Regions from separate parts of the Exiguobacterium sp. s39 genome, predicted to be linked through region 2. Evidence: predicted binding sites of a transcription regulator. Region 2 holds the regulator's gene; the other holds the start of a gene.
The links. Region 2 encodes Rex, which represses fermentation and respiration genes when NADH is low (regulators of the CRP and FNR family bind a similar motif). Its sites were predicted from a motif close to TTGTGAAATATTTCACAA; they were not measured.

Region 1 (5,209 bases), 1.6 Mb from region 2:
GAATGCCATCCCTGCCATCGTTGACGCATTGTGCACTTTTTCGCGTGCTTCAGCGTCTGATCCGTTAGCATATGCTCGTGGCAAGTAGTCGAAGATCATCTTAATTGCTTTGAGTGCCAGTCCATCCGTGTAGTCGTTCGCAAGCACCGAGACGTATGCTTCTGTCGCATGCGTCAAGACATCCATTCCGGTATCAGCAGTGATTGAAGCTGGGACGGTCATGACGAATTCTGGATCAACGATTGCGACGTCTGGTGTCAATGCATAGTCAGCAATCGGGTATTTGACGTTTTTCTCTTTATCCGTGATGACGGTGAACGGTGTTACTTCTGAACCCGTACCAGAAGTCGTCGGAATCGCGACGAACTTCGCTTGACGACCGAGTGTCGGGAATTGATACGCCCGTTTGCGGATATCGAGGAATTTTTGACGTAAGTTTGAGAACGTTTCGTTCGGTTGTTCATAGAAGAGCCACATTCCTTTTGCAGCATCCATCGCTGAACCACCACCGAGGGCGATAATCAAGTCAGGCTTGAAATCACGCATCGCTTGAGCACCTGTCTGAACAGTCGTCACCGATGGATCTGGTTCGACTTGGTCGAAGATCCGGTAACTGACGGACTGTGGTAAGTTTTGAATTACTTTATCGGCATACCCGAACTGTACCATCGTTGGATCCGTCACGATCATGACACGTGAGACGTCAGTCATCGACCGCAAGTACTGAACGGAGTTCTTTTCGAAGTAGATTTTTTCAGGGACCTTGAACCATTGCATGTTCACGCGTCGTCTCGCCACCTTTTTGACGTTGAGTAAGTGTTTCGCTGTCACGTTTTCAGAAACAGAGTTTTTCCCGTATGATCCGCAACCGAGTGTCAGTGATGGTGTCAACTCGTTGTACAGATCACCGATTCCGCCATGAGCAGATGGGCTGTTGACAAGGATCCGGCAGGCTTTCATGCGGAGTCCGAACGCTGTCATCAAGTCATCGTTCGTCGTATGAATGACGGCTGTATGACCGAGACCACCGATTTCAAGCATCTGTTCGGCAATCGTAAACGCTTCTTCGGTTGAAGCGACGCGGTACGCACCGAGGACGGGACTGAGTTTTTCATGAGACAGTGGTTCTGCTGCTCCGACGTGCTCGAGTTCCGCGACGAGCATGACCGTTGTTTCCGGAACATCGATTCCGGCTTTTTCTGCGATCCATGTCGCAGGTTTCCCGACGATGTCCGCGTTGACGGCACACGTATCGGTTTTGATGACGAGTGATTCGAGGCGTTGTTTTTCTTCCGGTGTACAGAAGTAACAACCGAGTGCTTCCATTTCCGCACGAACCGTCGCATAAATCTCTTGGTCGACGATGACGGCTTGCTCAGACGCACAAATCATCCCGTTATCAAACGTTTTTGAAAGAACAAGATCGCTGACTGCCCGTTTGACTTTCGCAGACTGTTCGATGTAACATGGAACGTTCCCTGGTCCAACACCAAGTGCCGGTTTACCTGTTGAATACGCCGATTTGACCATTCCTGCTCCACCTGTCGCAAGGACCATGGCGATTTTTTCATGGTTCATCAAGACTTTCGTTGCTTCAAGTGATGGTTCTTCGACCCATTGAATACAGTCTTTCGGTGCCCCTGCTTTGATGGCTGCGTCGCGGAGTGTTTTCGCTGCTTCAACGGAACAACGTTGTGCCGATGGGTGGAACGCGAAGACGATCGGGTTGCGCGTCTTGATCGCAATCAATGCTTTGAACATCGTCGTTGATGTCGGGTTCGTGACCGGTGTGACACCACAGACGACACCGACGGGTTCAGCGATATATGTGATGCCGTTTTGGACATCTTCTTCTAAAATCCCGACCGTTTTTTCATGACGTAGACTGTTGTAGATGTATTCTGTCGCAAACATGTTTTTAATCATCTTATCTTCAAAGACACCGCGTCCCGTCTCTTCTGCCGCGAGACGAGCGAGTTCGACGTGCCGTTCAAGTCCGGCAAGTGCCATATCCCGAACGATCGTATCGATTTTTTCTTGATCGAATGTCAGTAATTCTTGTAATGCGCGTTGCCCTTTTTCAACGATTTGTCCAACTGCTTGTTCGACCGGCGTTGCCGTCGATTTTGTTTTTTCTTTCACAGCCATGAGTGGTTTCCTCCCTGTCGTGGAACGAATCTGAGTTTGATTTGCCAACCATTATGTCAGGAATGCCAAGCTGTTTTTCAATAGTTTGTGCTTTCCTTCACAAATCAATCATAACCCCTTTTTCCTGTTTTGTGCATGACCATCCTGTGAATTCCCTCACACCTTTGATAGCGTTTACAACTGTTGTGAAATCTTCTTTTTCATCATTTTGCTTCATGTACATGGATGTGTGCGATTTGTCACACCTCGCATTTTCGTGACTTGATAGCCGTTTCATCATCTTGTATTCTGATATGGGGTACATATTAAGAGCTACCACTAAAGGAGGACACTTGAATGTCAGTTGTACAGGAAATGCTAGCCTTCAACGAGCGATTCGTCGCCGAAAAACAGTATGAACAGTTCGTCTCGGATAAGTTCCCAGACAAAAAGGTCGTCATCCTGACGTGTATGGATGCCCGCTTGACGGAACTCCTCCCACACGCACTCGGTCTTAAGAACGGGGATGCGAAGATCATCAAAAATGCCGGTGCTATCCTATCGCACCCATTCGGTTCCGTCATGCGCTCGATTCTCGTCGCGTTGTATGCCCTTGGTGCTGAAGAAGTCGTCGTCATCGGTCACCACGACTGCGGTATGAGCACGATTGATCCAAAACACATGATCAGTGAAATGAAGGATCGGGGCATCGACCAACAGATTCTTCACACACTCGAAGTATCTGGTGTTGATTTGAATCAATGGTTGCGTGGTTTCACGTCAGTTCAAGAGAGCGTCGCTCACTCGGTCAGCCTCGTGAAGAACCACCCATTACTACCACCTGGGACGAACGTCCACGGACTCGTCATCGATCCGGGTACTGGTAAGCTCGACGTCGTCGATTGCTGATCACTCTTTATAGAAGAAACGCAAATAGATTCAGATATTCTACTCCGTCTTAAATTAAAGATAACGTGCCATTTTCTCTTACCGGAGAAGGATGGCACGTTTTTCGTATGAGTCATTTTCAGTGATCAAAACGCTTCTCATTTCATGCTTCGGGGTATAACAGAATGTAACTTCTTGTGGAGAGCTAAAAAGCGTATCATTCATCTTTCGATTACGAGGTCAGACTTTTACTCTTGACAGCATTCCAACATGGCTGTAAGATACTTTAGTATAGTACAGTGATAACAAAAGAAAGTGTGGTTTTACTGAATGATAAACGCCGTATTGTTTGCCGTCTTTTTACTATTTATTTTAGCGATCTTCCGCGTCCACATCGTTCTCGCGATGGTCATCAGTGCGTTTGCCGGTGGTCTTGTCGGTGGTCTTGACCTGACTGCGACGACAAAAGCATTCTCTGGTGGTCTTGGTGACGGAGCAGAAATCGCCCTTAGCTACGCGATGCTCGGTGCATTTGCCGTCGCCCTCTCGAAAACAGGTTTACCGGATGCACTTGCTCACTCTTTGATTGCGCGTTCGCGTGGTAACGCAAGTGCCGCTTCCGTCAAAAAATTAAAAGGATTCATCTTGTTCGCGATTCTCTTGCTTGCGATCAGTTCACAAAACGTGTTGCCGATCCACATCGCATTCATTCCAATCATTATTCCGCCGTTGCTCGGTCTCTTTTCTCAGCTTAAGATCGATCGACGCCGGATAGCGATCATCATGACGTTCGGTCTTGTGACACCGTACATGTTCTTACCGGTTGGATTCGGAGACATTTACCTCAATCAGATTTTGCTGAAGAACCTGAAGGCAAATGGTCTCGATACTGCTGGAGCTTCCGTCATCGAAGCAATGGCGATTCCAGCACTCGGAATGGTCGTTGGTCTCTTGATCGGTTTGTACACCTACCGGAAAGAGCGGACGTATGAGATTCGCGACATCGCTCCAGACGATTATGAAATTCCGGTCATCACGAAAACGAAGCTTGTCTTAAGTGGAGTCGTCGTCATTGCGACCTTGATCGTACAACTACAGACCGGATCAATGATTCTCGCTGCGACGACGGGGTTGATTCTCTTCTTGTTACTTCGTCTTGTTCGCTTCAGTGAAGCAGATGACGTCATTACACGCGGTATGCGCATGATGTCATTCATCGGTTTCGTCATGATCTCAGCGAACGGATTCTCAAACGTCTTGCGTAAGACGGGCGATATCGAGCCTCTCGTCGAGAACTCGAAAGCGTTGATGGGCGATTCGCAACTCGTTGCCGCCTTCGTCATGCTCTTGATTGGTCTTCTCGTCACGATGGGGATCGGCTCGAGTTTCTCAACCGTTCCAATCATCGCTGCCATCTTCGTTCCACTATGTATCCAGTACGGATTCAGCTTAGAAGCGACGATTGCCATCATCGGGACATCCGGTGCTCTCGGTGACGCGGGTAGCCCGGCGTCTGACTCGACACTCGGACCAACGAGTGGTTTGAATGCTGATGGTCAGCACGATCACATGCGAGAAACGGTCATTCCGACGTTCCTGCACTACAACATTCCATTACTCATCTTCGGTACGATCGCTGCGGTCGTATTGTAAAAACAAGGCGGATTCGCTGTCATCGCGAATCCGTCTTTTGAATTGTCTCCGTTTTTTTCCTTTTCATTTCGTCCTCGGTTCTCTAAAATAAAGGAATGAACTGATACAAAGGAGTTGTCTAACGTGTTATCTCAAGTCGTCAACCAGATTTTGCTTTCGCTTGCCGATCTCGGATATTTCGGCATCGCCCTCGGGTTGATGATTGAAATCATACCGAGTGAAATCGTCCTCTCTTACGGTGGATTCATGATTTCCCAAGGAACGATCGGCTGGCCGCTCGCCATCGTCGCTGCCGTCATCGGTGGATTATTCTCGCAATTATTCTTATATTGGTTCGCTCGCTACGGCGGTCGTCCCCTTATTCTGAAATATGGAAAGTATGTTTTGATCTCAGAGCATCACTTGGATTTAGCCGAGCGTTGGTTCTTAAAGTACGGACAAGGTGTCATCTTTGGCGCCCGTTTCATCCCGGTCGTCCGTCATGCCATCTCGATTCCGGCAGGTCTTGCTAAGATGGATCAATCGAAGTTTTCTCTTTATA
Region 2 (5,209 bases):
TCATGCGTTCGTTTTCCCCTTTTCTGTAAAACCATAGTAGTACTACTGATAAAACAGTTAAACGAAAATTCTGTATATTTAGTTTAATGAATTTAATGGAAATAAACAATTTATATTTGTCTATTTTTTTAATTTATTTGTTTTACATGACATTTTATATTTGTAAGGAATTTAACTGGGAGTAAAATAAAAACTCCTCGACGCTTCGAGGAGTTAGATATTTGGTATTGGTGGAGACTATCGGGATCGAACCGACGACCTTTTGGCTGCCAGCCAAACGCTCTCCCAGCTGAGCTAAGCCCCCATGAATTATCTTTAGTATACGCATCACTAACTGCTTTATCAATATAAAAAGAACGCTTTCATAAAAAAGAATCCCTTCCAAAATCGTCGGAAGGAATTCACGATTCATTTATTCAATTCACGCATCAAGTCCGCCTGTCGTTCAAGCTCTGCCTGTTGCTCGAGGATCAAGACCTTTTTGTACGTCCGCGCAGAAATCAAGATGCTGATCTCATAGAGAACGAACAATGGCACCGAGATCATCAAGTGTGACGTCACATCCGGCGGTGCGATCAATGCCGCAACGACGAACAGCACAAAGTACGCATATTTCCGATTCTTTCGCATGAAATATGGCGTCACGAGACCAAGACGCGTCAGGAACATCGTCACGACCGGCAATTGGAACAGAAGACCGAACGGCATCGTCAATCGGATTAAGAAACTGAAGTAGTTCTCGACTCCAATGACTTGTTCGATTCCGAGCTCTTTCCCGAGATCTGTTGAGACTTCAAGCAAGAAGGGAAGCAACCAGAAATACGAGAAGGCTACGCCAGCCAAAAATAGAAAGAAGATGACCGGAATATACGTCAATGTCGCTTTTTGCTCCTTGTCATAAAGTCCTGGTCGGACGAATGCCCAGAGTTGATACATCCAGAACGGTGACGCTAAAATCAGCGCAATGATGAACGCAAGATTCAAATACAACATTAAAGGATCGGCGACGTTGAAGGCATTCAAACCGATGCCGAGCTCTTTTAAGTCCGCTTGCAAGAAGCGAACGAGCGGTCGGACGAGCGGAAATGCGACAGCGAACAGGACGACGACGATGATAAGCGACCAGACGATCCGCTTGCGCAGTTCGTCAAGGTGCGACGTCATGCTTTGCTCTTGATCAACCGTCATGATTCAATCACTTCTCTTTCGGTTCGTCCTTTTTATCGTCGTCCATGATGCCGTTCGTGGCATTCTTGAACTCTTTCAATGTCTGACCCGCAGCGCGTCCGAATTCTGGTAACTTCTTCGGTCCGAAGATGATCAACGCGACGACCGCGATTAATCCGATGCTCGCTGGTCCGATACCTAGTGTGAGCGGGATAAGGTTTTCCATTATGATTTCACTCCTTCAGCTGATTGCGAATAATGCTTCATGAAATAAACTAACGACTGCAACTCGATCGATAAATCGATGTGATGGACCCGGACGCTCGCTGGCACGTTCAACCGCGCTGGCGTAAAGTTCAGGATGCCTGTCACACCATACTCGACTAACTCATCCGCTACTGACTGTGCGAACTGCGATGGAACCGTCAAGATGGCAACATCGACCTGATTCGCTTCGATTTGTTCTTTCATGTCCGAAACATGATAGATTGGAACGTCATGCGTCGTTGTTCCGACCTTCTCTTCGTCCGCATCAAACGCAACGACTATCCGAGTACTATTATTCTTTAAAAAGTTATAATTTGCAAACGCTGTTCCGAGATGACCGACCCCGATTAAGGCAACATTCGTCACCTCATCTTGATTCAAGGTTTTGCGGAAAAACGTTAAGAGATGTTGAACGTTATACCCATACCCCTTCTTCCCTAATGCCCCAAAGTAGGAAAAATCGCGACGAATCGTTGCTGAATCAACCTTCACCGCCTCGCTTAACTCAGCAGAAGAGACGCGGAGCTTGCCTGAATTGTATAAACTTTGGATGAAGCGATAATATAGCGGCAACCGTTTTGCTGTCGCTTGTGGAATTTTTGTGTCTGGTCCATTCATCCTGCAGTTCCCCCTTCGGCCACATCCATCGTGGCACCCAAATCTTTGCAAAAAGCTTTCTACTCTCCTTGATTGTAAACCACTTCACATAGAGTCACAAATAATATATTCCGCAGGACCTTGCGCTTTTGTTCGTGATAGACTAAAGGGTGGAAGGATGGATGGAAATGATACTCTTACAAGTCAATCAACTCTCGAAATCATTCGGCGTCGAGCCGATTTTAGAAAATATCAAACTGGAAGTACAAGAGCGAGATCGGATTGCGCTCGTCGGACGAAACGGTGCCGGTAAATCGACCTTGCTCAAAATCATCGCTGGTGAACTCAGTCATGACTCGGGCGACATCATGAAAGGCAAGGATGTCAAAATCGGTTATCTCGCGCAAGACAGTGGTCTCGAATCGAATGAGACGATCTGGAACGAGATGCTGACCGTCTTCGAACATCTCCAGGAACAAGAACGAACACTGCGCCGGATGGAAATCGAAATGGGCATGGAGCATATCTTGAACGACCCGGTCGCTTACGATCGTCTCTTGAAGACGTACGATCAAGCGCAACACGACTTCTCAGAAGCCGGTGGTTATCAGTTCGAAGCGAATATCCGCTCCGTTTTGCACGGCATGCGCTTTTATCCGGATGATTACTCGCGCCGGATTCAGACATTATCTGGTGGTCAACGGACACGGCTTGCCTTAGCAAAGATGCTCCTGCAAGCACCAGAGCTCCTCATTCTCGATGAGCCGACCAACCACCTCGATATCGATACGCTTGCTTGGCTTGAAAGCTACCTCGGTGGTTATCGTGGTGCCGTCCTGATCGTCTCGCACGACCGGTACTTCCTCGACCAAGTCGTCAATGTCGTCTACGAACTGTCGCGCAATGTCTGTCGTAAGTTCACGGGGAACTATACGAAGTACTTGGAGCAAAAAGCGGCCTTATACGATCAGGAAATGAAGCAGTTTGAACAGCAGCAAGAAGAGATCGCGAAGATGCAGGACTTCATTCAACGGAACATCGCCCGGGCGACGACGACAAAACGTGCCCAAAGTGTCCGGAAGCGGCTCGAGAAGGTCGACCGGCTCGACCGACCAGATGGGGATGAGCGTAGCACGGTCCTGTCCTTCCCGATTGAAAAACAGAGCGGGAACGACGTTCTTCAAGTCAATCAACTGGCGATCGGTTACGAAGAAGCTGTCTCAAAAGACATCACGTTCCGCTTGCAACGCGGTGAATCGCTGGCACTCGTCGGACCGAATGGAATCGGAAAGTCGACGCTCCTGAAAGTCCTCGTCGGCCGCTTACGCCCCCTCTTCGGTGATTTCCGTTTCGGAACCGGCGTCTCGATCGGATATTACGATCAAGAGCAGGCGGAACTCAATGATCGGAACCGTGTCATCGATGAGATTTGGAACGAATGGCCACTGATGCGTGAACAAGAAGTCCGGTCCGTACTCGGGCAATTCCTATTTAGCGGTGACGATGTCTTCAAGATTGTTCATGAGTTATCCGGTGGCGAACGCGGACGTCTCGCGCTCGCGAAACTGAAACTCCGGAAGACGAACGTCCTCGTCCTCGATGAGCCGACGAACCACTTGGATCTGGATTCGAAGATGGTCCTTGAAAACGCGCTCGTCGACTACGAAGGTACGCTGCTATTCGTCTCCCACGACCGTTACTTCATTGACCGGATCGCGACCCGCGTCATCGAGATGAGTGAAGCCGGCGTGACGGAATACCTCGGTGATTATTCGTACTACACGGAGAAGAAGGCGGAGCAAGAAGAGATTGCGCGTCTTGAAGCCGAGGAAGCAAAAGCCGCAAAGGTCACGGCGTCGAAGACGATCGACAAGGAAGCACAGAAAGAAGAACGCAAGCGCCGTCAGCAGATCGAGCAACTCGAACAAGACATCGAGCGGCTCGAACAGCGTTCGGCAGAAATTGAACAATTGCTCTGTGAACCGGAAGTCTTCAACGATATTCCGAAAGCGACAGCTCTTTCAGCAGAACGTGACCAAATTGATGTCGATCTACTCGAATTGATGGAACGATGGGAGAACCAACACTGATGCGGACGAAAAGCTTTTTCATTAACTTGATTCAAGGACTGCTATCCGGCATCCTTTATTTCGTACCGATGTATGCAGACTACGTGTCCACCTTCATCCGGCCGGATGCTTTTAATGCCGCGCTTCCTTTGTTCCTCCTGATTTCTTGTATGATCGGTCTCGTCATCCAGACATGGAGCGGTCTTTTCGTCAGTTTACTCTCGGGATTATGCTGTACGCTCCTGACGACACAGCTATTCGTCGAACTCAATGACCCGTTGATCCTATCGTATTACGGTAGTGTCTCACCGCTCACCGCTTTCTTGATAAGCTGTGTCGGCATTTGGGCACTCGCAATCGTCTTTTATTTGCTCGATGGCTATCAGTACAGTAAACGTCATGGTCTTGAAGCCTCTTCAAACGAAATCGATCCGCAACCTTGAAGTCCGATCGATGAATCAGATGAACGACATGAGAAAAAGGAGTGGAGATTCCGGTAGCTAGACCGGTCTCTCCACTCCTTTTCGTTTGAATCAAAACGAATCGTACGATGAATCAAGCATTCACGCTTCTATCATTTTGTCGGTCGGGCAATCGTAAACGTCTTCCCGATCGTCGCATAATCATTCCCTGCTAAACGAGCGACAGCCTTCAAGCCTGCTGCGTCAATCCGGAACGAATCGACGAGTTCATCCGCGACGTGATAACGCAGTACTTCCCCAATCAGAAGATCGGCACCTTCTAGCTCGACGTATTGCGTCAAGCGCATCTCGAAGCGGATTTTCGCTTCGGCGATTCCGGGTACTTCGATCGCGTCACTATCGACGAGCGTCAAATCCGTCCGCTCAAGCTCACTTTCACCGTAAGCAAGTGGCGCTGCTGTCTCATTGACTGCGTCGACGATCTCTTCGCTGACGATATGGATGACATAACTTTGTTTCGCCAAGATGTTACGTGCCGTATCCTTCTGACCCTGATCCGTCCGTTGTACGGCAATCACCAGTTGTGGTGGACTGCTTGAAGCGACCGTAAAGAAGGAAAACGGTGCGGCGTTGACCGTCCCGTCTTCTCCTTGCGTTGTCACGAAAGCAATCGGACGCGGAATGATG

Region 1: a site for Rex is predicted at 2,234-2,251, ahead of adhE (bifunctional acetaldehyde-CoA/alcohol dehydrogenase). Genes of this name have one in related genera too.

The regions. Positions count from the first base shown of each region.
Region 1 is NZ_JACSNA010000001.1:568,205-573,413, reverse strand. It holds gene adhE (bifunctional acetaldehyde-CoA/alcohol dehydrogenase) at 1-2,148, opposite strand, end outside; gene KNQ11_RS02915 (beta-class carbonic anhydrase) at 2,485-3,036, shown strand; gene KNQ11_RS02910 (Na+/H+ antiporter family protein) at 3,349-4,668, shown strand; gene uptA (undecaprenyl phosphate transporter UptA) at 4,792-5,209, shown strand, end outside.
Region 2 is NZ_JACSNA010000001.1:2,206,231-2,211,439, forward strand. It holds gene KNQ11_RS11385 (S8 family serine peptidase) at 1-4, opposite strand, end outside; tRNA gene KNQ11_RS11390 (tRNA-Ala) at 229-304, opposite strand; gene tatC (twin-arginine translocase subunit TatC) at 409-1,188, opposite strand; gene KNQ11_RS11400 (twin-arginine translocase TatA/TatE family subunit) at 1,196-1,393, opposite strand; gene KNQ11_RS11405 (redox-sensing transcriptional repressor Rex) at 1,393-2,052, opposite strand; gene KNQ11_RS11410 (ATP-binding cassette domain-containing protein) at 2,220-4,121, shown strand; gene KNQ11_RS11415 (hypothetical protein) at 4,121-4,543, shown strand; gene KNQ11_RS11420 (flavin reductase family protein) at 4,675-5,209, opposite strand, start outside.